DNA from 2 places in the Amycolatopsis sp. NPDC024027 genome. Region 2 is predicted to be linked to the other one. Evidence: riboswitches for the same ligand, from Rfam matches in the RefSeq annotation. Region 2 holds a riboswitch; the other holds the start of a gene.
What was found. A riboswitch is a leader RNA that binds a small molecule or an ion and turns the genes downstream of it on or off. The one in region 2 is predicted to bind S-adenosylhomocysteine.
Positions count from the first base shown of each region.

Region 1 (14,771 bases), 110 kb from region 2:
CGGGCACGGGCGGGCCGTCAGGCCAGGGTTCGGGGGTGCGGTCGCGGGCTCGCTTGCGGCGGTATTCCTCGAGATTGTCGGCCATGGCCGCCCCGGTACCCCTTCCGCTCGAAGAGCGTCCAGGGTACCGGGGCGACGACCTCAGTCCGTCTCGGCCATGGCTTCGGCGAACTGCGCCGCGTACAGCCGAGCGTAGGCACCCCCGCTGTGCAGCAGCGTTTCGTGATCGCCGTGCTCGACGATGTGGCCGTTCTCCATCACCAGGATCACGTCCGCGTCGCGGATCGTCGAGAGGCGGTGCGCGATGACGAAGCTCGTGCGGCCGCTGCGCAGCGAGTTCATCGCCCGCTGGATGAGCACCTCGGTGCGGGTGTCGACCGAGCTGGTCGCCTCGTCGAGGATGAGGATGACCGGCTTGGCCAGGAACGCCCGCGCCACCGTGATCAGCTGCTTCTCACCCGCGCTGACCGTGCCGCCTTCGTCGTCGAGCACCGTGTCGTAGCCGTCCGGCAGCGTCCGGACGAAGCGGTCCACGTACGTCGCCTGTGCCGCCTCGATGATCTCCTCGCGGGTCGGGTCGTCGGCGCCGTAGGCGATGTTCTCCGCGATCGTGCCGCCGAACAGCCACGCGTCCTGCAGCACCATGCCGGTCTGGTCGCGCAGTTCCTCGCGGTGCATCTTCGCGATGTCGACGCCGTCGAGCGTGATCCGCCCGCTGTCGAGCTCGTAGAACCGCATCAGCAGGTTGACCAGCGTCGTCTTCCCCGCACCGGTCGGGCCGACGATCGCCACCGTCTGACCGGGTTCGACGGTCAGCGAGAGGTCGTCGATCAGCGGCTTGTCCGGCAGGTAGCGGAACGAGACGTCCTGGAACTCGACGCGCCCGCGGATCTCGGCCGGCCGCTCCGGGTGCTCGGGCTCCGGGGCCTGCTCCCCGGCGTCGAGCAGCGCGAACACCCGCTCGGCCGAAGCGACCCCGGACTGCAGCAGGTTCGCCATGCTGGCGATCTGCGTCACCGGCTGGCTGAACTGGCGCGAGTACTGGATGAACGCCTGCACCTCGCCCAGCGTCAGGTTGCCCGACGCGACGCGCAGCGCGCCGATCACGGCCACCAGCACGTAGCTGAGGTTGCCGATGAACATCATCGCCGGCTGGATCATCCCGGAGATGAACTGCGCCTTGAAGCTCGCCTGGTACAGCGTTTCGTTCTGCTTGTCGAAGATCGCCCCGGACTCGTCGCGGCGGCCGAACACCTTGACCAGCGAGTGCCCGGTGTACATCTCCTCGACGTGGGCGTTCAGCTTCCCGGTCGTCGACCACTGCTTGATGAAGTTCGGCTGCGCCCGCTTCCCGACCTTCGCCGCCACGACCGCCGACAGCGGCACGGTGAGCAGCGCGATCAGCGCCAGCAGCGGCGAGATCAGGAACATCATGATCAGCACGCCGACCACCGTCAGCAGCGACGAGACGATCTGCGACAGCGTCTGCTGCAGCGACTGCGCCAGGTTGTCGATGTCGTTGGTGACGCGGGAAAGCACCTCACCGCGCGGCTGGCGGTCGAAGTACTTCAGCGGCAGGCGGGCGAACTTGTCCTCGACCTCCTGGCGCAGCCGGTACACCGCGTGCTGCACCAGGGTCGTCGTCAGCCGGGCCTGGATGAGCCCGAAGAACGACGAGATCACGAACAGCGCCAGCACGGTCAGCAGGATCTGGCCGACCTTGTCGAAGTCGATGCCGACGCCGGGCACCAGGTCGACCCGGCTGTAGATGTCGGCGAGCGTGCCGTCGCCGCGGGCCCGCAGGCCGGCGACGATCTGCTCCTTGGTGACCCCCGGCGGCACCTGCTTGCCGAGCACGCCGGCGAGGATGGCGTCGGTGGCCTGGCCGAGGATCTTCGGCCCGATCACGGTCAGCGTGACGCTGGCCGCACCGAGCGCCAGGACGGCGATCAGGATGGCCCGCTGCGGTCGCAGCAGCTGCAGCAGCCGCTTGAGGGATCCCTTGAAGTCCAGGGCCTTCTCCGCCGGCGCGCCGCCGCTCATCCAGCGGGCCGCCGGCCCGGCGGCCGCGGCACCGGTGTTCTTGTGCCGCTGCGCGGTCGGCCGTTCCCCGGCCTCCGTGACGGCGGCTTCGGGCGATTCCGTGGTACTCACGCCGCCTCCTGCTCGGTGAGCTGGGACAGCACGATCTCCCGGTAGGTTTCGTTGCCGTCCATGAGTTCGTGGTGGGTGCCGGTGCCGACGACGCGGCCCTCGTCGAGGACGATGATCCGGTCGGCGCCCCGGATGGTGCTGACCCGCTGCGCGACGATGACCACCGTCGCGTCCTTGGTCTCCGACACCAGCGCGCGGCGCAGGGCCGCGTCGGTCGCGTAGTCGAGCGCCGAGAACGAGTCGTCGAACAGGTAGATCTCCGGTTTGTGCACCAGCATCCGGGCGATCGCGAGCCGCTGCCGCTGGCCGCCCGAGACGTTCGTGCCGCCCTGGGCGATCGGCGCTTCGAGACCCTCGGCCATCGCTTCGACGAAGTCCTTGCCCTGGGCCACTTCCAGCGCGTGCCACAGCTCTTCGTCGGTCGCGTCCGGGTTGCCGTAGCGCAGGTTGCTCGCCACCGTGCCGGCGAACAGGTACGGCTTCTGCGGCACCAGCCCGACCGCGCGGGCGAGCACCGCGGGGTCGAGGTCGCGCACGTCGACGCCGTCGACCTTCACCGTGCCGCGAGTGGCGTCCATCAGCCGCGGGATCAGGTTCAGCAGCGTGGTCTTGCCCGTGCCGGTCGACCCGATCACGGCGGTGGTCTCACCCGGCCGCCCGATCAGCGAAATGTCGCACAGCACCGGCTTTTCCGCGCCGGGGTAGCGGAACTCCACGCCGGAGAGCTCCAAGTGCCCGTGCACGGCGCCGGGACGGATCGGCGACACCGGCGGGCGCACGCTCGACTCGGTGTCGAGCACTTCGCTGATCCGCTCGGCGCTGACCTCCGCGCGCGGCACCATCATGAACATGAACGTGGCCATCATGACGGCCATCAGGATCTGCAGCAGGTAGGACAGGAACGCCGTCATGGCGCCGATCTGCATGCTGCCGGAGTCGATCCGCTGGCCACCGAACCACAGCACGGCGACGCTGGACACGTTCATCACCAGCATGACGATCGGGAACATCAGCGCCATCAACCGCCCGACCCGCAGCGAGACGGTGAGCAGCTCGTCGTTGGCGACGTCGAAGCGCTGCCGTTCGTGCTTGTCCCGCACGAACGCGCGGATCACCCGGATGCCCATGATCTGCTCGCGCAGGATCTGGTTGATCCGGTCGATCCGGACCTGCATCAGCCGGAACGCCGGGCGCATCTTGGCGATGATGATCCCGACCGAGACGGCGAGCACGGGCACGATCACCAGCAGCAGCGACGAGAGCGGCACGTCGAGGTTGAGCGCCAGGATGATGCCGCCGACGCACATGATCGGCGCGGACACCATCAGCGTCAGCGTCATCAGGACCAGCATCTGGACCTGCTGGACGTCGTTGGTGGTGCGGGTGATCAGCGACGGCGTGCCGAACTGGCCGACCTCGCGGGCCGAGAAGTCCTGCACCCGGTGGAAGACCCCGGCGCGGATGTCCCGGCCGATCGCCATCGCCGTGCGGGCACCGAAGTACACCGCGCCGATCGAGCCGACGATCTGGGCCAGCGTGACGGCGAGCATCATGGCGCCGACCCGCAGGATGTAGGGCATGTCGCCCTTGATCAGGCCGTTGTCGACGATGTCGGCGTTCAGCGTCGGCAGGTAGAGCATGGCGATCGTCTGCACGAGCTGCAGCAGGACGATCACCCACAGCGTCCCCCGGTACGGGCGCAGGTGAGTGCGCAGGAGCTTGACTAGCACAACGATTCCCCCAGTGGAGTGGTGGTGTTCGGGTCGGGTGTTCCTTCGGCGCCGCCGGTCAGCGTCGGCATCCCGGCGGCCAGCTCGTCCAGCAACCGCTCCAGGGTCGGCAGGAGCGGTTCGCCTTCGGTGAACCAGTTGACGAAGGCGACGCGGACGGCACTTTCCACCGAGGAGGCCATCAGCCGGCACAGCAGGTGGTCCACACCGCCCACCCGTTTCGCGATCGTTTCGGCGAGGACCCGCTCGACCGCCGCGTGGGCGTTGAGGAACTCGCCACGCAGCATGAGCTGGCCCATCAGCTCCCGGATACGCGCAACATACGCGCGATCCGGCTCGCCTTCACGTGAATATTGCTCCAGCACCGCCTGTTTGACGGACTCCCAGAGCGGCTCGCCCTCCGGCCGGTCGAGCAGGGCTTCGCGCATCCCCTCGTGGCGGTCGATGACCACCGAGCAGACCGCCTGCTCCTTGCTGGAAAAATAGTTGTTGAACGTGCGGGGGGAGACGCCCACCTCGGTGGCGATGTCCTCCACCCGGACGTTCTCCAGCCCCCGCTCCAGCGTGAGCCGCAGCGCGGCCTGCGCGAGCGCCCGGCGGGCTTCGCGCTTCTTCCGCTCCCGGAGGGTCAGCTTGGGTGGTTCTTCCGGCGGCATGAACGGAGTGTAGCGAAAAACTTGCGTGCCCCGCAAAAAACTGCGTGCCCCGCAATTTCCGGACGAATCGGGCACGACCTGGGATTTCGGGGCCAGGGCCTGCCTCAGCTGCGGGTACGGCCGCCGTGTGCGCTCTGTTGCGACCCGCAATTTGCAAAAATGAGCCGTATGGCCTAATCCACTGCGCTCACCAGCAGCGACGCTCCGGATTCATGATCACGCAGGGCGATCGTGCGGGGACCGGCTGTGGACATCCCACGAACCTTTCTGCTTGCATGTCCCGCATCGCCGCCGGGGGCGGCGCCAGCACGTTCGTTCGACCAGCCATCTGTTCGACCAGCCATCTGTTCAACCAGCACAGTCGCACCAGTCACGGAAGAAGTGGGACCACATGGCGAGCCGGGCCCGGGAACTCCTGGATCGATCACGCGTCCTGCTGGACCGTTCGCGCGTCGCCGCGGCGCAGTTCCTGACCGCGCCCCCGAAGCATCCCGGCTACGCGCCCCCGGCGGGACCGGCGTTCGTGGAGCTGACCCGGCCGGAGCCGGTGGCGGCGCCGTCGGGCGAAGGGGTGCTGGCCGAGATCTGCGCCAGCGTCGCCCTGCGTGACCTCAACCTCCTCGACCAGCTCCTCGCGCGGCTGGAAGAGCTGGAAGCGGGGGAGGAGGACCACCACCGCCTCGCCGAGCTCTACCAGCTCGACCACCTCGCCACGCGGCTGCGGCGCAACGCCGAGAACCTGCGGGTGCTCGCCGGGCAGGACACCGCCGACGACGCCGCCCGCGCGACCTCGGTGCTCGACCTCATGCGCGAGGCGATGTCGTCGATCAACCACTACGCCCGGATCACCATCGGCCGCGTGGTCAACCTCGGCGTCGTCGGCTTCGCCGCGGAAGACCTGGGCCGGGTGCTGGCCGAGTTGTTCGACAACGCCGCCAACCAGTCCTCGCCGAGCTCGCCGGTGCACGTCAGCGCGCACCTGACCGAGCAGGGCAGCGTGCTCGTCCGGATCGAGGACGAGGGCATCGGCATCCCGGCCGACCGCGTCGGGGACCTGAACGCGCGCCTGGCCGCGGGCGGTGACCTCGACGACGCCGCGGCGCGGCACATGGGGCTCGCCGTGGTCGCTCGCCTGGCCGCCCGGCACGGCGTCACGGTGCGGCTGGACCGGCGCAGCCCGCACGGCACGGTCGCCACCGTGCTGCTGCCCACCGGTGTCGTCACCGAGCTCGCCGAGCACGCGTGGTCGGGCACCCGGACCGTCTCCGGTCCGGGGGTTCGGGGAGTGGAGCCCCCGACGGGGGGCGGGGCCGCGGATGGCGATGTCACCGCCGAACCGGCCGAGGGCGGCCGCGAGCCGGCCACCGTCGGCGGGTTGCCGCGGCGGCGCGCCGGCACCTTCCCCCGGGAGACGCAGGAGCCGCCGGCGCCGCCGCGCAAGCCCAGCCCGCGGCCTCGCCCGATCACCGCGGGAACCGTCGGCGGGATCACGGCGAACGGCCTGCCGCGCCGCGTGCCCGGCAGCATCCGCGGGGCCGCCCCGGAACCACCGCCGCCACCGCCGCCCCCGGCCGGCGAAACCACCGCGAGCGGGCACGAGCGGCTGCTCGCCGACCTCGGTGCGTTCGCCGACGGCGAGCAGGCGGCGCTCGCCGAGAACCGCGCCCGCCAGGACGAGACGCCCGGAGGAACCGCCCGGTGAGCGCTCCCCACTCCGCCACGGCGAACTTCGCCTGGCTGCTCGACGACTTCGTGCGCAAGGTCCACGGCGTCAGCCACGCGCTGATCATGAGCGTGGACGGCTTTCCGCTCACCGCCTCGGACTCGGTCGGCGAGGCCGAGGCCGAACAGCTCGCGGCGATCGCCAGCGGCCTGCTTTCGTTGGCGGGCAACAGTGCGGCGCTGTTCGGGAAGGGCGCCTGCGAGCAGATCATCATCCGGCTCACCCACGGCTACTTCCTGTTCATGGGCATCGGTTCCGGTGCCGGGCTCGCGGTGCTGACCTCGGGCGAGGCGGACATGAAGGTGGTCGCCTACGAGATGACCCAGTTCATCACCAACGCCGGCCACGCGCTCACCCCCGAGGTGCGCGCGGAGCTGCGGCAGGTGCTGACCGCCCGCCGGCCCCGGATGTGATGCCCGTGCCTGACATGTCTTTCGGGGGTCCGGGTGGCGAAGCCCCCGGCCCGGGGCGGAGCCCCGGAACGCAACAGGATGTGATCGCCGTGTCCGAGAAGGACACCGCTTTGCCGCGCCGGAGCCGCCGGATCCGCGCGTACGCGCTCACCGGCGGCCGCACCGGCACGCGCCACCAGCTGCTGGTGGAGACGCTGATCTCGGTGCCGCGGTACGACCCCGCGCTGAGCGACTCGCTCATGCCGGAGTCGCGCTCGCTCTACGAACGCGCCCGGCTGCGCTGCTCGGTCGCCGAGCTGTCGGTCGGGCTGGACCTGCCGCTGGGCGTGGTGCGGGTGCTGCTGGGCGACCTCGCCACCCAGGGCGCGGTGTTCGTGCACCCCACCGCGCACGCCTACCACCACGACACCAACGTGCTCGAGAGGATCCTTGATGGGCTCAAGCGGCTCCCCGCCTGAGGGCGATCTGCTGACGATCTCCGCGAAGATCGTCGTCGCCGGGGGCTTCGGTGTCGGCAAGACCACGTTCGTCGGCGCGGTGTCGGAAGTGCCGCCGATGAGCAACGAGGCGTGGATGACCGAGGCCGGGGAGGGCATCGACGAGATCCCGCCCGGCGGCAAGTCGACCACGACCGTCGCCATGGACTTCGGCCGGATCACGCTGCGCCCGGACCTGCTGCTGTACCTGTTCGGCACGCCGGGGCAGGCGCGCTTCTGGTTCCTGTGGGACGACCTGAGCCGCGGCGCGCTCGGCGCGGTCGTGCTCGTCGACACCAGCCGGATCGACGAGTCGTTCGCGGCGATCAACTACTTCGAGAACGACTCGGAGCTGCCGTTCGTCGTGGCGGTCAACCAGTTCGAGGGCAAGCCGGTGCACGACCTCGACGAGGTGCGCGACGCCCTCGCCCTCGACCCTGCCGTCCCGCTGGTCACCTGTGATGCCCGTGATCGCGCGTCGACGATCGCCACCCTGACCGAACTGGTCGGTCACACGTTGTCACTGGCGGTGCTCTCCGGTCCGGTGGGCCGCGAGCTCGCCGGCAGCGCCCCGCACGCCTAACTCCCTGCATGTCTCAGCCCCGCACGTCCCAGTCCCCGGAAGGTGAAGAGCTCCCCATGCGCAAGGTCCTGGTCGTGGGCGCCGGGCAGTCCGGCCTGCAGCTGGCCTTCGGGCTGCAGGCGAAGGACTACGACGTCACCGTGATGTCCGCGCGGACGCCGGAGGAGATCCGGTCCGGGCGGGTGATGTCGACGCAGTGCATGTTCCACGACGCGCTGCAGCACGAGCGTGACCTCGGGATCAACCTGTGGGAAGCGGACACGGTCGACGTCGAGGGCCTCGGCGTCTCGGTGGCCGCGCCGGACGGCGGCCGCGCGCTCGACTGGTTCGCCGAACTCGACAAGCCCGCCCAGTCGGTCGACCAGCGGGTGAAGATGGCCGGCTGGCTGGAGCTGTTCGAAGACCGCGGCGGCAAGCTCGTCATCCACGGCGTGATGACGTCCGAGCTGGACGCGCTGTCCCGGCTGTACGACCTGGTGATCATCTCGGCCGGCAAGGGCGAGCTGGTCCAGCTGTTCGACCGCGTGCCCGAGCGCTCGCCGTTCACGCGGCCGATGCGCGCGCTTTCGCTGGTCTACGCCCACGGGGTGGGCCGGCGCCCGGAGCACCCGGACCAGGTGGGGGTGCGGTTCAACATCGTCCCCGGCGTCGGCGAGCTGTTCATGATCCCGGCGTACACGCTGAGCGGGAACTGCGACATCCTCTTCTTCGAAGGCGTGCCCGGCGGGCCCCTGGACTGCTTCGGCGACCACCCGGGTCCGGACGAGCACTTCGCGCGCGTGCTGGACCTGATGCGGCAGTTCGTGCCGTGGGAGTACGACCGCTGCCGCGACGCGGAGCTGACCGACGCCAAGGCGACCCTGGCCGGCGGGTACCCGCCGGTGGTCCGCCACCCGGTCGGCACCCTGCCCGGCGGGGCGATCGTGCTGGGCATGGCCGACGTCGTCGTGGCGAACGACCCGATCACCGGGCAGGGCTCGAACAACGCGAGCCACTGCGCGGCGACCTACCTCGACGCGATCGTCTCCCGCGGTGACCGGCCGTTCGACGCGGCGTGGATGGAAGCGACGTTCGAGCGCTACTGGGAGTACGCCCGGCACGTGACCGAATGGACGAACGCACTCCTCCTGCCGCCGCCCCCGCACGTGCTCCAGATCCTGGGCGTGGCCGGGCAGAACCCGGCGGTCGCCCGGCGGTTCGTGAACGGATTCGGCGATCCGACCGATTTCGAGCAGTGGTTCATGGATCCGGCGCTCTGGGAGAAATACCTGGCAGAGGTCTAGATCAGACTGTCGTCGAGGGACGATTCGGGCTACGGTTGTCACGTAGCGTGAAGGCGGACCTCGGAGGTACTGGGCATGCGGGCGATGTGGAAGGGCTCGGTGTCCTTCGGGCTGGTCAGCATTCCGATCCAGATGTACGCGGCGACCGAGAACAAGAACGTCTCCCTGCGCCAGGTGCACGAGGCCGACGGCGGCCGCATCCAGTACAAGCGGTTCTGCACGATCGACGGCCAGGAAGTGCCGTACGCCGAGATCGCCAAGGGCTACGAGCTGCCCGACGGCGAGATGGTGGTGATCACCGACGCGGAGATGGCGGAGCTGCCGCTGACCACCCAGCGCACGATCGACGTGCTGGAGTTCGTGCCGCTCGAATCGATCGACCCGATCCAGTACGACCGGACCTACTACCTGGAGCCGCAGAAGAACGCGGTCAAGCCGTACGTCGTGCTGCGGGACGCGCTGCACAAGTCGAGCCAGGTGGCCATCGCGAAGGTCGCGGTCCGGCAGCGGGAGAGCATGGCGGTGCTGCGTGTGCACGCCGACGTGCTGGTGATGACGACGATGCTGTGGCCGGACGAGGTCCGCGAGCCCGACTTCCCGTTCCTGCGCGACGACCCGCCGCAGATCCGGCCGCAGGAGCTCACCATGGCCGGGTCGCTGATCGACTCGCTGGCCGAGCCGGTGTTCGAGCCGGAGAAGTACCACGACCACTACCGCGAGGCCCTCGAGGAGATGATCGAGGCCAAGGTCACCGGCGACGAGACGACGAAGCCCGCCGCGGTCACCGCCAAGGCCGACGTCGTCGACCTGATGGCGGCGCTGCAGGCCAGTGTGGACGCCGCGAAGAAGTCTCGTCAGTCCTCTTCGGAGGCGTCCGAAGAGGACGGCAAACCGGCGAAGAAGAAGCCGGCGGCCCGCAAGCGGGCGCCGAAACCCGCCTGAGCCGCTCTCGGACGGGTGGTCGTGCCGACACGCCGCCCGGATACCGTGCCCGCGTGCCGCCCGGATTTACCTTGGGGTGCACGTCGTCCACGAGCGCGGAAAGGCGGCCGGTCATGGAGTGTGCTTCCTGTGGCGCCGGGATCGATCACTGCCACGGCACGCTCGGGGTCCACCCGGACGGTGGATTCGCCGAGTGCACCGATCCGGCCTGTGCGGACGGTGACCGCGTGCGGCACGGGCTGATCGTCGACTGCCGGGGCGTCGGCGGCGGGTGCGGCTGCGCCACCGCGCCGCGGAAAACCCTGCTGCACCAGGCTTCCTGAGCCTCCCGCCAGGATCCGTCCAGGCCTTCCCGGCCGGGTTCCGCACCGGGCGGGGAGGCCTGCACGGCGTTCGGATGGCGTCAAGACGGTGACACGATCGTGTATGCAGCTGTGTACAGCGGCTGGGCGATGTGCTAACACTAACGAGGTCCTTCGGCTCTCCCTCCCCCTCGGAGCCGGAGGACCCTTTCTTTTCCGGGTTTCCCGGTGTTCCGGGCGGCGCGGTGTCGCCGGTGGCGTCCGTCCGTTGTGGATACGTCAGTCGGGGCTGTACAGTTCACTGCATGGTGACCTGTGAGACGCGTGAGTCGGCGCTGGCCCGCATCGGGCGCGCGCTGGCGGACCCGACCCGCTGCCGGATCCTGACCTCGTTGCTCGAGGGGCCCGCCTACCCGGGCCGCTTGGCCGGGGAGCTGGGGCTGAGCCGGTCCAACGTCTCGAACCACCTGTCGTGCCTGCGCGGCTGCGGGCTCGTGGTGGCCGGCTACGAGGGTCGTCAGGTGCGGTACGAGATCGCCGACGAACACCTGGCCCGTGCGCTGCGGGAACTCGTCCAGGTCGTGCTGGCGGTCGAACCGCGGGCGGCCTGCGAAGACGACGTGGTGGCGCGATGACGCCGGAACCGGCCGCGGAGGCCTGCGCCGGTGGGTGCTGCGCACCGCCGGGGGCCGGGCCGGATCGCCGGGTGGGGCTGGTGCGGCGGGTCCGGCTGCTGGTGGCCGCGACCATCACCTACAACGTCGTCGAGGCCGTCGTCGCCCTGACGGCCGGCGCCGCGGCTTCGTCCGGGGCGCTGATCGGCTTCGGGCTGGATTCGGTGATCGAGGTCGCGTCGGCGGCCGCGGTCGCGTGGCAGTTTTCCGGCCGTGATCCCGACGCGCGGGAACGACGCGCGTTGAAAGCGATCGCGATTTCCTTCTTCGCGCTCGCGATTTACGTGACGGGGGAGGCTGCTGGTACGTTTTTAACCGGCGCTTCGCCGGAAACTTCGCGGACCGGAATCGTGCTCGCGGCCATTTCCCTCGTGGTGATGCCCGTGCTGTCGGGTGCGCAGCGCCGGGCCGGGCGGGAGCTGGGCTCCGCCAGTGCGGTGGCGGATTCGCGGCAGACTTTGCTCTGCGCTTACCTTTCCGCGGTCCTGCTGGCGGGGTTGCTGCTCAACGCCCTGCTCGGCTGGTGGTGGGCCGACCCCCTCGTCGCGCTCGCGATCGCCGGGGTGGCGGTGCAAGAAGGCCGAACGGCCTGGCGCGGCCAGCATTGCTGCTGACCGCGCCAGGCCGTGGCGAGTCTCGGGATCAGTACCAGTGCGCCCGGCCACCGATCCGGCGGCCGGTGCCGCCCAGGATGGCCAGTGCCACGCCGGCCACCGCGAGAATGATACCGATGGTGTACAGCACCGGGATGCCCACGATGAACCCGATGACAAGCAGAATCACACCGAGAATGATCACTTGACACACTCCTTCGCATGAGACCCGGCCCGGCTCCGTGCCGTCCGGGCGGATGCGCTCTCGACGGGAGGATGGCCAGTTTCCGGATAAACCAAACTACGGCGAATGGAGCAATCTTGGATCAGTACCGATAGTGATCGAGCTTGTACGGACCTTCGACGTCGACGCCGATGTACTCGGCCTGCGCCTTCGTGAGCCTGGTGAGCTTCACCCCGAGCGCGTCGAGGTGCAGGCGGGCCACCTTCTCGTCGAGGTGCTTCGGCAGCCGGTGGACGTCCGTGGCGTACTCGCCGGGCTTGGTGAACAGCTCGATCTGCGCGATCGCCTGGTTGGTGAACGAGTTCGACATCACGAAGGACGGGTGCCCGGTCGCGTTGCCCAGGTTCATCAGGCGCCCCTCGGACAGCACGATGATCGCGTGGCCGTCCGGGAACGTCCACTCGTGCACCTGCGGCTTGATCTCGTTCTTCACGACGCCCGGCAGCTTCGCCAGCCCGGCCATGTCGATCTCGTTGTCGAAGTGCCCGACGTTGGCGACGATCGCGTTGTGCTTCATCCGGCTCATCTGGCCGGCGGAGATGATGCCGAAGTTGCCGGTGGTGGTGATGAAGATGTCGGCCGTCTCGACGACGTCGTCGAGCTCGACGACGTCCAGCCCGTCCATCGCCGCCTGCAGCGCGCAGATCGGGTCGATCTCGGTGACCGCGACCCGGCCGCCCTGGCCGCGCAGCGCCTCCACCGCGCCCTTGCCGACGTCGCCGTAGCCGCAGACGACCACGCGCTTGCCGCCGATCATCACGTCGGTGGCCCGGTTCAGGCCGTCCACAAGGGAGTGCCGGATGCCGTACTTGTTGTCGAACTTGGACTTCGTCACCGAGTCGTTGACGTTCATCGCCGGGAAGAGCAGCTCGCCGTCCTTGGCGAGCTTGTAGAGCCGCTTGACGCCGTTGGTCGTCTCCTCGGTGACGCCGCGGATCTCCTTGGCCATGCGGGTGAAGCGGTCACCGTCGGCCGCCACGCTCGCGCGGAGGGTTTCGAGGACGATCCGGTACTCCTCCGGGTCCTCTTCGGACGGCTGCGGGACCGCGCCCGCCGCCTCGAACTCGACTCCCTTGTGGACGAGCAGCGTGGCGTCGCCGCCGTCGTCGAGGATCATGTTCGGGGACTGGCCGCCGGGGAAGGCGAAGAGCTGGTCGGTGCACCACCAGTACTCTTCGAGGGATTCGCCCTTCCACGCGAACACCGAGGTGCCCGCCGGGGCGTCGACGGTGCCTTGCGGGCCGACGACGACCGCGGCGGCGGCCTCGTCCTGGGTGGAGAAGATGTTGCAGGACACCCAGCGCACCTGCGCGCCGAGCGCCACCAGGGTCTCGATGAGCACGGCGGTCTGCACGGTCATGTGCAGCGACCCGGCGATGCGCGCGCCCTTCAGCGGCTGCGCGGCGGCGTACTCGCGGCGGATCGCCATCAGGCCGGGCATCTCGTGCTCGGCCAGCCGCAGCTGGGTGCGGCCGGCGTCGGCCAGTGCGAGGTCGGCCACGGCGAAGTCGAGGCCACCCGAGTTCTGCAGTTTGTCACTCATGTTTCGATGCACTCCGGAGTTCGTCGGCGAAACGCTCGGGAGGCAGCACGAAGTCCTTGCGGACAACGAGAAAGGCACCTCCCGCACGGGAGGCGCCCTTGGAGTCGTGTCACGGGCCGAGCGTGGCGGAAAGGATTCCGTCGCAGCGCCTCTCGGCCCGGAACCAGGATGGCAAAGCCGCGGCGAGGCTGTCAAGCGAGCGAGCGGGCCATGAGAACGTCGTCGACGTCGGTGTCGTCGATGCGAAATTCGCCCCGCAGCACGCCTTCCACGACGAACCCGCAGCGTTCGTAGACCCGGCGGGCGCCGGTGTTGTGACCCAGCACCCGCAGCGTCAGCTTGCGGGCGCCACGCTCCCGCGCTTCGGCCACGGCGGCGTCGACGAGCCGGCGCGCGATGCCGAGCCGCTGCCGCCGCGGGTCGACGGCGAGCCCGCCGATCACCCGGACGTGCCGGTGGGCGGGGATGCCGAACCCTTCGGCGAGCCGGACGTAGCCGGTCACCACGCCGTCCTGCTCGGCGACCAGGACGTCTTCGGGCCGGGCTGCCCCGTCGAAGAAGGGCGTGCCGGGTGGCGGCGGGGGAGCGGGGGACATGGCCGAGGTCCAGGTTCGCCGGTCGATCTCGGCGAGCGCGGCTTCGTCTTCGGGGCGGGCCAGGCGGATGGTGACGGTCACGCGAGCTCCCGCCAGGCCTGGTTCACGAGCGCGGCCAGTTCGCGCGGGTCGCGGTTGCCCTCGGAGCTCAGCGCCCGCAGCGTGACAGTCAGGGCGGGGCCGGTGCGCTGGCCGCTCGTGACGACCGACCGGGCCGGGTCCGGTGCCGAACCGGCCGGCGTGGGGTCGTTGTGCCGCAGGCACTGCACGTCGCCCAAGTGCACGAGTTCGGTGCTCGGCGCGGCCAGGCCGAGGGCTTCGGCGTCCTCGTACGGTGCCACGAGCTCCGGTGAGGGTGCCCGGACGGCGACCAGCTGGAGGCTGCGCTCCAGCCGGTCGTCCTGGTACTGCTGGACGACCGCGCCGGCCCCGCCGTAGGCCGTCGACGTGCGGGCCGCGGTTTCCCGATCGGTTTCCCGATCCGTTCGATCGTGGCCTGGCCCAGGGTCTTGTCGATCTTCGCGATCACGTCCTGGACCTTGCCCAGCCCGCCGAGAGCGGCCGGGGCGGTCAGCGGGCGGCTGCTCGGGCCGCCGAGCAGGGTCAGGACCAGCCACGGCACGCCGACCAGCACCGCGCCGGCGAGGAAGCCGAGCAGGCCGGTGACGGCCGGCCGGGCGAGGAGCGAGCGGCGGTGTGGAGCCGGAGTGTGGGCCCGTTGCCCGGGTGCGGGTTCGAGCGGGAAGTCCTGCGGGGAGTCCTCGGTCACCAGGGAATCCTGGCGGAATCCGGCATCCGGCGCGAAGGGAATTCTCCGGACGGCGTTCAGATGAGGTTCGCGCGCCGCCAGATGCCCTCG
Region 1 is NZ_JBEZYY010000019.1:97,671-112,441, forward strand. Features, by position in the region: gene AB0F52_RS36675 (DNA polymerase ligase N-terminal domain-containing protein) at 1-85, opposite strand, end outside; gene AB0F52_RS36680 (ABC transporter ATP-binding protein) at 142-2,154, opposite strand; gene AB0F52_RS36685 (ABC transporter ATP-binding protein) at 2,151-3,884, opposite strand; gene AB0F52_RS36690 (TetR/AcrR family transcriptional regulator) at 3,878-4,540, opposite strand; gene AB0F52_RS36695 (ATP-binding protein) at 4,932-6,242, shown strand; gene AB0F52_RS36700 (roadblock/LC7 domain-containing protein) at 6,239-6,676, shown strand; gene AB0F52_RS36705 (DUF742 domain-containing protein) at 6,766-7,134, shown strand; gene AB0F52_RS36710 (ATP/GTP-binding protein) at 7,109-7,735, shown strand; gene AB0F52_RS36715 (styrene monooxygenase/indole monooxygenase family protein) at 7,792-9,018, shown strand; gene AB0F52_RS36720 (Ku protein) at 9,094-9,960, shown strand; gene AB0F52_RS36725 (hypothetical protein) at 10,074-10,283, shown strand; gene AB0F52_RS36730 (metalloregulator ArsR/SmtB family transcription factor) at 10,568-10,897, shown strand; gene AB0F52_RS36735 (cation transporter) at 10,894-11,550, shown strand; gene AB0F52_RS36740 (hypothetical protein) at 11,579-11,734, opposite strand; gene ahcY (adenosylhomocysteinase) at 11,856-13,316, opposite strand; S-adenosyl-L-homocysteine riboswitch at 13,400-13,476, opposite strand; gene AB0F52_RS36750 (GNAT family N-acetyltransferase) at 13,508-13,993, opposite strand; gene AB0F52_RS36755 (hypothetical protein) at 13,990-14,253, opposite strand; gene AB0F52_RS36760 (diiron oxygenase) at 14,738-14,771, opposite strand, start outside.
Region 1: linked by a shared signal. The riboswitch ahead of ahcY (adenosylhomocysteinase) and the one ahead of metH (methionine synthase) in region 2 are both predicted to bind S-adenosylhomocysteine.

Region 2 (14,771 bases):
TCTCGCCGACGTTCCTGCTGCTGGTGCTCTCGCGCCTGATCATCGGGCTGGGCATCGGGCTTTCGTCGTCGACCGTCCCGACCTACCTGTCCGAACTGGCCCCGGCGAAGTGGCGGGGCGCGATGGGGGCGCTCAACCAGATCTTCATCGTGCTGGGCATCCTGATCGCGTTCCTGGTCAGCTACTGGCTCGGGCCGATCTCGGCGTGGCGCTGGATGTTCGCCGGCGCGATCGTGCCCGCGGTGATCCTGCTCATCGGGCTGGTGTTCCTGCCGGAGACGCCGCGCTGGCTGGTCAAGAACGGCCAGGAGGACGAGGCGCGGCGGGTGCTGGCCAGCGCGCACGGCAGCACCGTGAACCTGGACGAGGAGATCGCGACCATCCACGAGGTCATCCGGCTCGACACCGAGGAGAAGCCGCGCATCCGCGACCTGTTCTCCGGCTTCGTGCGGCCGATGATCGTCGTGGCGCTGCTGCTCGCGATCGGCCAGCAGTTCAGCGGCGTCAACGCGATCAACGCCTACTTCCCGACGATGCTGATCGGCCTCGGCTTCGCCACCCAGGCGGCGCTGCTGTCCGGCGTGCTGCTGGGCGTGACGAAGTTCCTGTTCACCGCGTGGGTCGTGTTCGTGGTGGACCGCTGGGGCCGCAAGCCGCTGCTGCTCATCGGCAACGTCATCATGGTGGTGACGCTGGTGGCGGCCGGCCTGGTCGTGCTGAACGTCCACGACACCGGCACGCGCGGCCTGCTGATGCTGGTGATGATGGTGCTCTACCTGGTCGGGTACGAACTGGGCTGGGGCGCGGTCGTCTGGGTGATGATGTCCGAGGTGTTCCCGCTGAAGTACCGGGCGACGGGCATGGGCGTCAGTAGTGTGGTCCTGTGGGCGGCGACGGGGATCGTGAGCGCGGTGTTCCCGATCATCTCCGACCCGAAGTCCCTCGGCATCGGCGGCTCGATGTTCCTGTTCGCCGGGGTGAACGTGGTGCTGTTCGTGCTCACCAAGTGGCTGGTCCCGGAGACCAAGGGCCGCAGCCTGGAGCAGATCGAACTCGACCTGCGGGCGCGTCAGGGCGTCGCGGCCAAGAGCTGACCCCGGGGGGTCGCTGCAGTGAATGACTCATTCCTGTCGTCTGACGACAGGAATGAGTCATTCACTACGTTCGGGAGTGGGTCGGGACCAAGCCGAGCTTGCCCGCCAGCCGCCCGATCCAGGCTTCGACCTCGTCCGGCGCGCGGTCGGGGAGGCCGAAGATCGTCTCGGTCACGCCCAGGGAATCCAGGTGTGCCAGGCGTTCCGGGTCCGGCCGCTCGCCGAGCGCGTAGATCAGCGGAGCACCTTCGCGCCCTTCGGCGCCCCAGATCTCCTTGAGCAGCGCCACGTGCCCGTCCAGGTCGGTGTCGGCCGGCGTGGTGAGCCAGCCGTCCGCGTGGCGGGCGATCCAGCGGAACGTCTTCTCGGTCGGGCCCGCGCCGAGCACCACCGGGATGTGCGCCTGGACCGGCTTCGGCCAGGCCCAGCTCGGCCCGAAGGAGACGAACTCCCCGTCGTAGGCGGCTTCCTCCTGCGTCCACAGTGCACTCATCGCCTCGAGGTACTCGCGCAGCGCGGTGCGGCGGCGGTTCCCGGGCACGCCGTGGTCGGTCAGCTCGTCGACGTTCCAGCCGAAGCCGGCGCCGAGGGTGACCCGGCCGCCGGAGAGGTGGTCGAGGCTGGCGATCGTCTTGGCGAGGGTGATCGGGTCGCTCTCCACCGGCAGGGCCACGGCGGTCGAGAGCCGGATGCGCGAAGTGACCGAGGCCGCCGTCGCCAGCGCGACCCACGGGTCGAGCGTGCGGCTGTAGCGGTCGTCGGGCAGCGACGCGTCCCCGGTGCGCGGGTGCGGTGACTCGCGCTTCACCGGGATGTGGGTGTGTTCGGGGACGTAGAAGGTCGAGAACCCCGCGGCTTCCGCGGCGCGCGCCGCGGCCGCCGGGGTGATCCCCCGGTCGCTGGTGAACAGCACTGTTCCGTAGTCCACCCGGGGGAGCGTATTAGAACGTGTTTCAGTTTTCAAGCCGGCTCGGGAGTACGAAAAGTGATGACGACAACCGCGGAGAGTAACATTGTGCGCCGATCGAGCGATGGTGGAAGTGGTCCGGGTGAGCAGGCAGGGAGCAGAGTGCCGCCCGCCGGGTGCGGCATGGTGGACGGATCCGAAACGATCGCGACGAGGAGGCAGCGTGGCCAGTACATTCCTTTGTGGACAGACAGTGCCCCGGTTCGCGCTGTCCCGGTTCGCGCAGTCCCAGTCCGTGGACGCGCCGGCGGGGCGGGATGGCGTGCGCGGGCCCGGTTCCGATACCGTGGACCACAGGCCGAGAGGCGCTGCAACGGACCACGGGGTCCGCCACGCTCGGCCGGGAATGACCAACCAAGGGCGCCTCCCGATCGAGGGAGGCTGCCGGTGAACACCCCGCACGAGTCCACGGCGTTCGGCTCGACCGTACGCCTGCGCGAGCTGCTCGATCAGCGCGTGGCCATCTTGGACGGCGCTTGGGGCACCATGCTGCAGGGTGCCGGGCTGACCCCGGCCGACTACCGCGGCGATCGCTTCGGCGACCACACCCACGACGTCACCGGCGACCCCGACCTGCTGAACCTCACCCGCCCGGACGTCATCCTCGACGTCCACCGCCAGTACCTGGCCGCGGGCGCGGACATCACCACGACCAACACCTTCACCGCGACCAGCATCGGCCAAGCCGACTACGGCCTGCAGGCGTACGTCCACGAGATGAACGTCCGCGGCGCGCAGCTGGCCCGCCAGGCCGCCGACGACGCAGGTGGCAAGTTCGTCGCCGGGTCGATCGGCCCGCTCAACGTCACCCTCAGCCTGTCGCCCAAGGTCGACGACCCGGCGTACCGGGCCGTCACGTTCGAGCAGGTCAAGGCGGCCTACGCCGAGCAGATCGCCGGCCTGGCCGAAGGCGGCGTCGACCTGCTGCTGATCGAGACCATCTTCGACACGCTGAACTGCAAGGCCGCGATCGCCGCCGCCCGCGAGGTCGCCCCGCACCTGCCGCTGTGGATCTCCGTGACCATCGTGGACCTGAGCGGCCGGACGCTGTCGGGGCAGACCGTCGAGGCGTTCTGGAGCTCCATCGAGCACGCGAAACCGCTGGTCGTCGGGGTGAACTGCTCGCTGGGCGCCGAGGAGATGCGCCCGCACGTCGAGGAGCTCTCGCGGATCGCCGGCACCTACGTCGCCTGCCACCCCAACGCCGGGCTGCCGAACGCGTTCGGCGGCTACGACCAGACGCCCGAGGAGACCGCCGGGCTGATCGGCGGGTTCGCCCGCGACGGCCTGGTCAACCTGGTCGGCGGCTGTTGCGGCACCACCCCGGAGCACATCGCGAAGATCGCCGAGGCGGCGAAGGCCGTCGGGCCGCGGGAGGTGCCGGCACCGCCCACGCACATGCGCTTCAGCGGCCTCGAGCCGTTCGCCATCGGCGCCGACACCGGGTTCGTCATGATCGGCGAGCGCACCAACGTCACCGGCTCCAAGCGGTTCCGGCGGCTCATCGAATCCGGCGACCACCAGGGCGCCGTCGACGTCGCGCTGGAGCAGGTCCGCGGCGGGGCCAACCTGCTCGACGTCAACATGGACGCCGACCTGCTCGAATCCGAGCAGGCGATGACCACCTTCCTCAACCTGATCGCCACCGAGCCCGAGGTGGCCCGGATCCCGGTGATGGTCGACAGCTCCAAGTGGAGCGTGCTCGAAGCCGGGCTGCGCTGCCTTCAGGGCAAGGGCGTGGTCAACTCGATCAGCCTCAAGGAGGGCGAGGAGCCGTTCCTCGCCCAGGCCCGCACGATCCGGAACTACGGCGCCGGCGTCGTCGTGATGGCCTTCGACGAACAGGGCCAGGCCGACACCGCCGACCGCAAGGTGGAGATCTGCGGCCGCGCGTACGACCTGCTGACGCAGAAGGCGGGCTTCGCGGGCGAGGACATCATCTTCGACCCCAACGTCCTCGCCGTCGCCACCGGCATCTCCGAGCACAACGGCTACGCCAAGGCCTTCATCGAGGCGCTGCCCCGGATCAAGGAGCGCTGCCCCGGCGCGCGGACCAGCGGCGGCATCTCGAACCTGTCGTTCTCCTTCCGCGGCAACGACGTGGTGCGCGAGGCCATGCACTCGGCGTTCCTCTTCTACGCCGTCCAGGCCGGCCTCGACATGGGCATCGTCAACGCCGGCCAGCTCGCCGTCTACGAAGACATCCCCAAGGACCTCCTCGAACTGGTCGAGGACGTGCTCTTCGACCGGCGCGAAGACGCCACCGACCGCCTTGTCAGCTTCGCGGAGAACGTCAAGGGCAGCGGCACCAAGCGCGTCGTGGACCTGTCGTGGCGCGAAGGCACCGTGGCCGAGCGGCTGTCGCACGCCCTCGTGCACGGCATCGTCGACTACATCGAGGAAGACACCGAAGAGGCGCGCTTGACGATGGCGCGGCCCCTCGAGGTCATCGAAGGCCCGCTGATGGACGGCATGAAGATCGTCGGAGACCTGTTCGGCTCCGGCAAGATGTTCCTGCCGCAGGTGGTCAAGAGCGCGCGCGTGATGAAGCGGTCCGTCGCCTACCTCGAACCCTTCATGGAGGCCGAGAAGGAGGAGGCCCGGCTCGCGGGCCGCGCCGCCGTGTCGAACGGCCAGGGCAAGGTCGTGCTCGCCACGGTCAAGGGCGACGTCCACGACATCGGCAAGAACATCGTCGGCGTGGTGCTGGGCTGCAACAACTACGAGGTGATCGACCTCGGGGTGATGGTGCCGGCGGCGAAGATCCTCGACACCGCGGTCACCGAGGGCGCCGACGCGGTCGGGCTGTCCGGGCTGATCACGCCGTCGCTCGACGAGATGGTCAACGTTGCCACCGAGATGCAGCGGCGCGGGCTGAAGCTGCCGCTGCTGATCGGCGGCGCGACGACGTCCCGCCAGCACACGGCGGTCAAGATCGCCCCGGCCTACGACAACGCCACCGTGCACGTGCTCGACGCGTCGCGCGTGGTCGGCGTGGTGTCCGACCTGCTCGACCCGGACCGGTCGATCGTGCTGGCCGAGAAGAACCGGGCCGATCAGGAGGTGCTGCGCGAGCAGCACGCGAACAAGCAGCGCCGTCCGATGCTCACCCTCGAACAGGCCCGCGCGAACCCCGAGAAGGTGGCGTTCGACGGCCTGCCGACGCCGGAGTTCACCGGCGTCCGCGTGCTCGAGCCGAGCATCGCCGAACTGCGCGAGATGGTCGACTGGCAGTTCCTGTTCCTGGCCTGGGAGCTCAAGGGCAAGTACCCGGCCATCCTGGAGCAGCCGGTCGCGCGCGAGCTGTTCGACGACGCGAACACGCTGCTCGACCAGATCATCGCCGAGGGCAGCTTCACCGCGAAGGGCGCGTACGCGTACTGGCCGGCGCACAGCGAAGGCGACGACATCGTGCTCGAAGGCGACTTCGCGCACGTTAAGTTCCCCATGCTGCGGCAGCAGACGGCGAAGCCCGCCGACCGCGCGAACCGCTGCCTGGCCGACTACATCGCCCCGGTCGGCGACCACCTCGGCGGCTTCGCGGTGGCCATCCACGGCGCCGAGGCGCTGGCCAAGCGGTACGAAGCCGAGCAGGACGACTACCGCGCGATCATGGTCAAGGCGCTGGCCGACCGGCTCGCCGAGGCGTTCGCCGAGCACATCCACCTGCGGGCCCGCCGCGACTGGTTCGAGCCCGACGCGCAGCCGAAGCTGGAAGACCTCCACGCGGAGCGGTTCCGCGGCATCCGCCCGGCGCTCGGCTACCCGGCCAGCCCCGACCACAGCCAGAAGCGTGAGCTGTTCGAGCTGCTGGAGGCGGACGAGCTGGGCATGGCCCTGACCGAGTCGTACGCGATGACGCCGGCGGCGAGCGTGTCCGGGCTGATCTTCGCCCACCCGGACTCCCGCTACTTCACCGTCGGCCGGCTCGGCCGCGACCAGGTCGAGGACTACGCCCGCCGCAAGGGCGTCGAGATCGCCGAGGTCGAGCAGTGGCTGCGGCCGAACCTGGCCTACGAGCCCGGGGCGTAGTCCGGCAGCTCGATGTCCGTGGCGAACTTGTCGGTCGCCTTGAGCATCAGGCCGAGCAGGAAGCGGGACTTGAACGTCCGGTCCCGCAGCTTGATCCGGAGCCGGGACGGCGGCGCGAGGAACGGGCCCGCGCTGCCGCGTTGCGAGACCTTCGCGTAGTCCCGCATCAGCTCCTCGTAGCGGGCGAAGGCGACCCGGTGGTCGCCGCCGGCGGCGGCGAGTTCCCCGGCGAGCACGTACGCGCCGACGACCGCCAGGCCGGTCCCGAAGCCGCCGAGGGTGTTGCCGTAGGCCGCGTCGCCGAGCAGCACGACCCGGCCGCGGGAGTAGCGGTCGATCGTGACGCGGCTGAGCGAGTCCAGGTAGAACTCGCCGGCACCCGGGATCTTCGCCATCAGGTCGGGCAGCCGCCAGCCGCCGCCCCGGTAGGCGTCCATCAGCAGCTGCCGCTGCTTGCCGGTGTCGGTGCGGTCGTAGTCCAGCTGGGGCGAGGCGAACACGAAGAACGCCGACGCCTTCGGACCGCCGACGGCGGCCATCCGGCCCGGCTCGTTGTACATCACCGCGTCGCCGTCGGCGATGTCTTCGCCGAGCTCGGCCAAGGCGTAGTGGTAGCCGAGGTACCGGACGTAGTCGCGCTCCGGGCCGAACGCCAGCCGCCGGACGTTCGAGTGGATGCCGTCGGCGCCGACGACGAGGTCGAACCGGCGCGGCTCGGCGTGGGCGAAGGTGACGTCGACCCCGTCCGCGGCCTCGGTCAGGGACGTGATGGTGTCGCCGAAGAGGTACTCGCAGCCGGAGTGCGCGTAGAGGATTTCGGCGAGGTCGCCGCGGCGGATTTCGACGTCGCCGCCGGTGAACTCGCCGGGGATCACCGCCCGCTCGCGTCCGGCGGCGTCGACGATCGTCTGGTCCTGCCCGCCGGTCTGCCGCGCCAGGACGTCGTCGAGGATGCCCATCCGGTCCAGCACGGTCCGGTGGGTGGCGCCCTTGAAGTCGACGGATTGGCCGCCGGGGCGCAGCGCGGGCGCGCGTTCGACGACGGTGACGGTGCAGCCGTAGCGGGTCAGCAGGCAGGCGAGGGCGGGGCCGGCGATGCTCGCGCCGGAGATCAGGACGGTCGGGTTCTTCATGCGGCCGAGCTTCGCCAGGGCCGCTTACCGCTCCCTGGCGAAGCGCTGACAACCGCCGTCAGTCGCGGGGGCGCCCCCCGTTTTCCACGCTACCGGAGGGCACCGACAGTTCCGGATCTCCGCCGGTGGGCCCGCTACTCGACCGCGCCCGCTTGGGTGAGCAGGTTCTGGTACCAAGCGTCGTACGGGTGGTTCGTCGCCGGGTAGTTCGCCAGGGGAGTGGTGGCCTGGCTCGCCGAATCGAAGTCCCAGCCGCGGACCAGCTTGCCCGCCTGCCGGGCCGAGGTGATGAACGCCGGCTCCGTCGCCGGGGCGCCGTAGAACAGCGCACCTTGCTGCAGCTCCGCGCTGTCACCCTTCTGGAACTCGTCGAAGGCGACCTGGCGGTAGCGGATCCGGTCGCCGCCGACCCGGTCGGTGTCGGCGCGCAGCGTCTGCGCCGAGGTCGGGCCGTCGGCGCCGGTCCACACGGACACGGTGCGGCCGGCGCTGGCCGCCGTCGCCTTGGCGAACCGCGCGTCGGAGGTCTTGGCGTTGCCCGTCCACGACACCGTGGGCCCCGCCAGCACGCCGTTCCAGGCCCAGTTCTGGCTGCCGCTCTGGCTCTGGTGGATTTCCCGCAGGTGCGTCGCGCCGGTGAAGGCGACCGTCGGCAGCACGCCGTTGTCGTACTGGTGGCTCGCCTGCCAGGTGATCTCGCCGTCCGCACCGAGCTTGCCGACGTGGTACCAGAGCGTGGTCGCGCCCGGCGACTGGTGCACCTCGACCAGGTCGCCGTTGTCGTCGAGCGCGACGGCCGGCGTCTGCCCGCTGTCGTACTTGCCGTGCCGCAGCCAGGTGACCCGCCCGTCGGCGCCGTAGGTCCCGGTCCAGTACCAGAGCGCGCCGGCCCCGGAGTCGTGCACCTCGACCACCTGGCCGCGGCCGTTCAGCGCGACCGCCGGGTGGTAGCCGACGTCCCGCTTGTACTCGGTGCGGGAGCCGCCGTCGCCGGACAGCAGCGGCAGCACGCGCCCGCGCAGCGCGTCGACGTCCGGCTGCGCCGCCGGGTAGTCCTGCGCCCGCAGCAGCCGCGCGCCGAACACCGACTCCAGCTCCTGGTTCAGCGCGGTCAGGTTGCCCGCGGCGAACGACGGGTTGTCGGTCAGGTCGTCCTTGAGGTCGAGCATGACGACGATCGGCGCGGCGGCCGGGTGCTGCGCCGACCACGTGTTCACGACGGTCAGCCAGTCGCGGAGGTCGTTCGACGCCGGGTTGCCGCCGCCGTGGTCCACGAGGTTGCCGGGGGAGTCGTGCCCGATGGCGTAGTCGTGTGACGTCGTGTAGCCGTTGTCGTGCACGTCGAGTTCCAGGAAGCGCACGCCGTGGTCGAGCTGGTAGGCGAGGGAGTTCTTGGCGCCGTCGACGTTGCCCGAATAGCTGTTGTGGGTCGCGCGGAACACCGACGCGGGGAACGGCGGGCTCGCGGCGTGCGCGGTTCCGGCGGTCAGCAGCCCGGAGGCGGTGAGCACGGCGGTGGCGAGTGCGGGCAGACGGCGCATCCTCGGGTCCTCACGTCGGCGGCGGGGCGCCGCCCATCCTGGCGGCCGGGCGGTGGCGCTGTCTCGAATTCCGGGTGAACCCCTAGTCGGTAACCTCGGCGCCATGGCGGCAGAACACGTGATCGTGACGTCCACGACGGACTCGGAAGCGGCGGCGCGGGAGCTGGCCGCGCAGGCGGTGGGAGCCCGGCTCGGCGCCTGCGCCCAGGTCGTCGGCCCGATCACCAGCGTCTACCGGTGGGAGGGCGCCGTGCGGACCGATCAGGAGTGGCGGGTCGAGATCAAGACGACCGCCGACCGCGTGCCCGCGCTGACCGCACGCCTGCGGCAGCTGCACGGTTACGACCTGCCGGAGGTGATCGCCACCCCGATCGTCGGCGGCAGCGCGGAGTACCTGGCGTGGCTGACCGGGGAGACCCGGGACGCTGGCTAGATTCGGCGCATGGACCACGAAGGACTCAGGCAGCGCTTCGCGACGCTGACCACCGCCCACCTCGCCGACGCGTGCATCCGCGCCGGGCTCCCGGTGCGCTGCGCACCGGCGCCGACGCGCGCGGTGGTGCCGGGCAGCCGCCTGTTCGGCCCGGCCGTCCCGGCCCGGCACGTCGGCAGCGTCGACGTCTTCCTCGAAGCCTTCGAGGACTGCCCCGAAGGCGGCGTCCTGGTGGTCGACAACGGCGGCCGGCTCGACGAAAGCTGCGTCGGCGACCTCGTCGTCCTCGAGGCGCGTGCCGCCGGGCTCTCCGGGGTGGTGATCTGGGGCCTGCACCGCGACACCGCGGACATCCGCGCCATCGGGCTGCCGGTGTTCAGCCTCGGCTCCCTGCCCACCGGCCCGCTCAGCCTGGGCCCCCGCGTCGACGGCGGGCTGGCCGAGGCGATCGTCGGGACCTGGCGGATCGGCCCACCGGACCTCGTGCTGGGCGACGACGACGGCGTCCTCTTCGTCCCGCTCGCCCGCGCGGGTGAATTGTTCACCCTCGCCGAAGGAATCCGCGACACCGAACGCCGCCAGGCCGACCGGATCCGCGGCGGCGAACCGTTGCGGCAGCAGGTGCGGTTCGGTGAATTCCTTGCGGCGCGGGAAACGGATCCGTCCTTGACTTTCCGTGCGCACCTCCGGGCCGTGGGCGGGGCGATCGAAGAATAACCACGAAAGTGTGATCGCTGCCCGAATCGGGTATTCCGCGCCTGCAGCGGGTGCGGGAGGCGGAACCATGAACACGCTCATCGGCTTCGGCAGGGACATCGAATACCACTTCGCCCGAGGGCTGCGTGCCTACCTCGCCCGGGTCGCCCGGGCGGTCGGTGTCGGCTTCGAATCGTGTTCGCTCGACCTCGACGTGCCTACCTCCGGGTACGTCGCCCTCGACCGCACACTGCCGGACCTGCCGGGGCACGACCTGGCCCTCATCTGGGACGAGGTGCACGGCTGGTCGGCGGTCGTCGAGCCGGTGGGCGGAGGTGCGGCGAAGGCGCTCGCCTACCTCGGCGGCCCGGAAGTCCTGCCCCCGCCGCGCACGGTCGCCCGGTTCCTCGAGGTGCTGCGGGTCGCCGGGCTGCCCGCCGGCTCGTTCCGGCCGCCGGTGTTCCGCGCGGCGGGCCACCACGAGGACCTCGTCGACTGGCTGCCGGTCACCGGGCCCGAAGGACTGCTGCGGCCGAGTTCCGCCGCCTGGTGACCGGCGGGCGCCTAGGATGGGCGGTCAGTCACCACCGGAGTGAGGGAACACCGTGAGCAGCGCCGATGAGCCCCGTCCCGTCCGCGTCCTGCTGGTGGAGGACCACGACATGGTCGCGGAGGCGCTGCAGCTGGCCCTCGACCGCGCCGACGGGATCACCGTGGTCGGCCGGGCGCGTTCCCGGGCGGAGGCGGTGACCTACGCGAGCGAGCACGCCCCGGACGTCGTGGTGCTGGACCGGCGGCTCGCCGACGGCGACGCCATCGGCGTCATCGCGCAGCTCGATGCGGGTGGTGCGCGGGTGCTGGTGCTGACCGGTGACGCGACGCCCGCGGTCGCCGTGCAGGTCGCCAAGGCGGGCGGCGCGGGGCTGTTGCTGAAGTCCTCCCAGCTCGGCGTGCTGGAATCCGCGGTGCGGGACGTGGCCGCCGGCGGCGTGGTCTTCGACCCGGAGCTGCTGCCCGGCGTCTTCGACCGGCTCGCCGGCCGGGGTCTCGGCGCGGGCGCGGCGCTCACCGCGCGGGAACGCGAAACCCTCGACCTGCTCGCCGAAGGCGCGACCACCGACGAGATCGGCCGCCGGCTGGGCGTCTCCCGCAACACCACGCGCAACCACGTGCAGCGCGTGCTGGAGAAGCTCGGCGCGCGGTCGAAGCTCGAAGCCGTCGCGGTGGCCCGCCGGGAGGGCCTCATCGGCTGATGCACCTGCATCAGCCGGGTGGGGGCTTTTGCATCTCGCGCCGCCCGGTGTTCTTCGCGCAGGCTGGCAGCGTGAACATTCCTGGCCCGCTGACCGCGGAGTGCGTGCTGACCGACTCGGCGGGGGGCCTGGCCGTCGCTCGCCGGTTCACCCGGCTCGTCCTGCTCGCCTGGACCGCCGCCGTCGCCATCGACGACGCGCTGCTGGTCGTCACCGAGCTCGCGGCCAACGCGCTGCGCCACGGCGGTGGTGACCCGGTCCTGCGGCTGAGCGTGGACGGCGCGGACGTCCGCGTCGAGGTCTTCGACGACAACCCGGCGCCGCCGGTCCGGCGGCCGGCGGGGGCCGACGGCGGCTGGGGTCTCGTCCTCGTCGACCGCCTGTCCTCGGTGCGGGGGACCGCGCGTCACGGCCGCGGGAAGGTGGTCTGGTGTGTCCTGCCCGCCACGGCCGCCGAGTTCGTGGGCTGAGCCGCGGCCGGTGGTCGTGCCGGGCGGGCGGCGATCCGGCAGAGTTGCCGCATGGACGACGACCGGTTCCGCCTGTTGGTGCAGGGAGTACTGGACTACGGGATCTTCATGCTGGACACCGGGGGACACATTTCGAGCTGGAACGCGGGCGCGCAGCGCATCAAGGGGTATGCGGCCGAGGAGATCATCGGGCAGCATTTTTCGGTGTTCTACCCGGCTGAGGATGTGGCGGCGGGGAAGCCGGCGCGGGAGCTGGAGGTCGCGGTCGAGCAGGGGCGGCTGGAGGACGAGGGGTGGCGGCTGCGCAAGGACGGCACGCGGTTCTGGGCGAACGTGGTGATCACGGCGTTGTACGACGAGCAGGGGCGGTTGCACGGGTTCGGGAAGGTCACCCGGGACGTGACCGAACGCCGCGCGGCCGAGCTGGCGCTGCGGGAGAGCGAAGAACGGTTCCGCCTGTTGGTTCAGAGCGTCCAGGACTACGGGATCTTCATGCTGGACACCAGGGGACACATTTCGAGCTGGAACGCCGGCGCGCAGCGCATCAAGGGGTATGCGGCCGAGGAGATCATCGGGCAGCATTTTTCGGTGTTCTACCCGGCTGAGGATGTGGCGGCGGGGAAGCCGGCGCGGGAGCTGGAGGTCGCGGTCGAGCAGGGGCGGCTGGAGGACGAGGGGTGGCGGCTGCGCAAGGACGGCACGCGGTTCTGGGCGAACGTGGTGATCACGGCGTTGTACGACGAGCAGGGGCGGTTGCAGGGCTTCGGCAAGGTCACCCGCGACATGACCGAACGCCGCAACGCCGAGCAGGCCCTGCGCGAACGCCGCCGGCTGGTCGGGCACCTCGTCGAGGCCCAGGAGGTGGAGCGGCGCCGGATCGCCTGGGACGTCCACGACGAGTCGATCCAGTCCATGGTCGCCGTCGGCATGCGCCTGCAGCTGCTGGCCTCCCGGCTGCCGGAACCGCACGCGAGCGCCATCGGCACCCTCGACGAGTCGGTCACCGCCGCGGTCGCCCGGCTGCGCGGCCTGGTCTCCCGGCTGCGACCGCCGGAACTCGACCAGCAAGGCCTGGTCGAAGCGGTCTCGGCCTACACCGACGACGTCGCCGGCCGCTGGGGACTGGCGCACGAGGTGCGGGACGAGCTCACCGCCGAGCCGTCCCCCGAAGCGGCGATCACCGTCTACCGGATCTGCCAGGAGGCGCTCAGCAACGTCCACAAGCACGCGCGCGCCACCCGGGTCGGCGTCACGCTGTCCACTGTGGACAACGGCACCCTGGTGCGGATCAGCGACGACGGCGTCGGCACGGCCGGCGGCGACGCCGGTACCGGCCACTTCGGGCTGGTCGAGATGCACGAGCGCGCCGAAGCCGCGCACGGCTGGCTCTCCGTGGACAGCACGCCCGGCGTGGGCACCGTCGTCGAGTTCTGGCTCCCCCTGCTGCCCGACGCGACGGAGCTCGAACCGTGACCGAGCTGAGCGTGCTGATCTCCGACGACGACGGGATGATCCGGGACGTCCTGAAGGAGGTCCTGGATTCCGAGGCCGACATCGCCGTGGTCGCGGTGGCCGGCGACGCCGACGAGGCGATCCGGCTCGCCGAGCGGCTCCGGCCCGCGGTCGCCGTCCTGGACGTCCGGATGCCGGGCGGCGGCGGGGCGCGGGCGGCCCGCGAGATCGCCCGGCGCAGCCCGGGTACCGCGATCCTGGCCTTCTCCGCCTACGCCGACCGGGCCTCGATCGCCGGGCTCGCCGCGGCCGGCGTCACCGAGTACCTGGTGAAGGGCGTGCCGAACGCGGCGATCGTCGAAGCCGTCCGGCGGCTGGGCCGTCAGGCGGCCGGGTGAGCGGTCACGGGACCGGGCGGACGTTCGCGACGCTGTCGAAGTCGGTCGGCAGCAGCGTGAACAGCCGCCGCACCGCCCGGGACCGCCCGGCGTCCACGGTGAGGAGGGCCCCGGCCGAGTCGGCGAGCAGCTGGGCGCGCAGCAGCGAGTTCAGTCCGGCGACGGAGAAGAACGTGACGCCGTCGAGGTCGATGACGAGTTCCCCGACATCGCCGTCGACGCGATCCTGCAGGACCGCGTCGAGGCGGCGGGCGGTGCCGAGGTCGACCTCGCCGGTCACCTCGACGAGCAGGGTGCGGGTGCCGGTGGAACGCACGCGCACGGACATGTGGCCGCCGGCGGTCAGCCAGTCGGCGGTGAGCTGGTGGTCGGCCGAGCGTGGTTCCGGAACCATCGCGGCACACCCTTTCATCGGCAGCGGGAGCGGACCGGACGTGGCGGGACGGGGATGCCGGACGTGAGGCAGCCTGCCGGCCCGGGCGCGGAACGTCCGGCAGCGGCTGACGGCTCAACCGTGAGCCTTCAGCATAGTGCATCTGCACTAGATGGACCATCGGGTGTAACCGGATGGAGAGCTGACCGGTGAACAACGGACGACCGGCGTCGCCGGAGGCACCTCGAGGGGTCGAAGCCGGCCAGCCCGTTCCGGCCGGGTCCGGACGGCACCCGCGAGGACGTGGTCGCGAAGTACCGCGAGCACCTGCGGTCCCGGCCGGGCCTGCTCGCGCTGCTGCCCGGGCTCCGCGGCCGCCGGCTCGGGTGCTGGTGCGTCCCCGAACCGTGTCACGCCCAGGTGATCGCCGAGCTCGCGGATAACGGGCCGTAACGAAACGCACTCCCTCTGCGAGTAATCTGACACGAGGGGGTGATCGCTGATGCACGCGCGTCGGCTCGGGGGCTTCGACCAGGCCGAACTGCCCGCTGCGCACCGGATCCGGTGGTGGCTGGCGGCGGTGGCGGCCGGGCTCGTCGCGGCCGGCTTCGCCGTCGTGCCGTACCTGCCGTTCTTCCAGGCCTGGACGTTCGTGCGCGACCCGAAGGTCGCCACCGTGATCACCTGGACCGTCCTGCAGACGTCGGTGGTGCTCGTCTCCGCCGTCCTGACGCTCTACTTCACCGGCAAGGCGCGGCTGGAGTCCGCCGCCTACCGGGCCAACCAGATCGACATCCGGGTGTTCGTCGACGAGCGGCCCGAAGGCAGCCACGACCGCGAGATCGACTCCGCCGTCGAGCTCACCGCCACCTTCAAGCGGTTCCTCAACGACTCCCGCCTCTACACCCCGACACCCGTCCCGGGCGCCG
Region 2 is NZ_JBEZYY010000019.1:210,798-225,568, forward strand. Features, by position in the region: gene AB0F52_RS37190 (sugar porter family MFS transporter) at 1-1,094, shown strand, start outside; gene AB0F52_RS37195 (LLM class F420-dependent oxidoreductase) at 1,159-2,022, opposite strand; S-adenosyl-L-homocysteine riboswitch at 2,356-2,434, shown strand; gene metH (methionine synthase) at 2,449-6,093, shown strand; gene AB0F52_RS37205 (FAD-dependent monooxygenase) at 6,075-7,226, opposite strand; gene AB0F52_RS37210 (hypothetical protein) at 7,361-8,767, opposite strand; gene cutA (divalent-cation tolerance protein CutA) at 8,871-9,200, shown strand; gene AB0F52_RS37220 (RraA family protein) at 9,210-9,917, shown strand; gene AB0F52_RS37225 (DUF6292 family protein) at 9,985-10,449, shown strand; gene AB0F52_RS37230 (response regulator transcription factor) at 10,502-11,149, shown strand; gene AB0F52_RS37235 (ATP-binding protein) at 11,221-11,619, shown strand; gene AB0F52_RS37240 (PAS domain-containing sensor histidine kinase) at 11,671-13,092, shown strand; gene AB0F52_RS37245 (response regulator transcription factor) at 13,089-13,469, shown strand; gene AB0F52_RS37250 (STAS domain-containing protein) at 13,474-13,863, opposite strand; partial or broken gene AB0F52_RS37255 (DUF4326 domain-containing protein) at 14,104-14,295, shown strand; gene AB0F52_RS37260 (hypothetical protein) at 14,345-14,771, shown strand, end outside.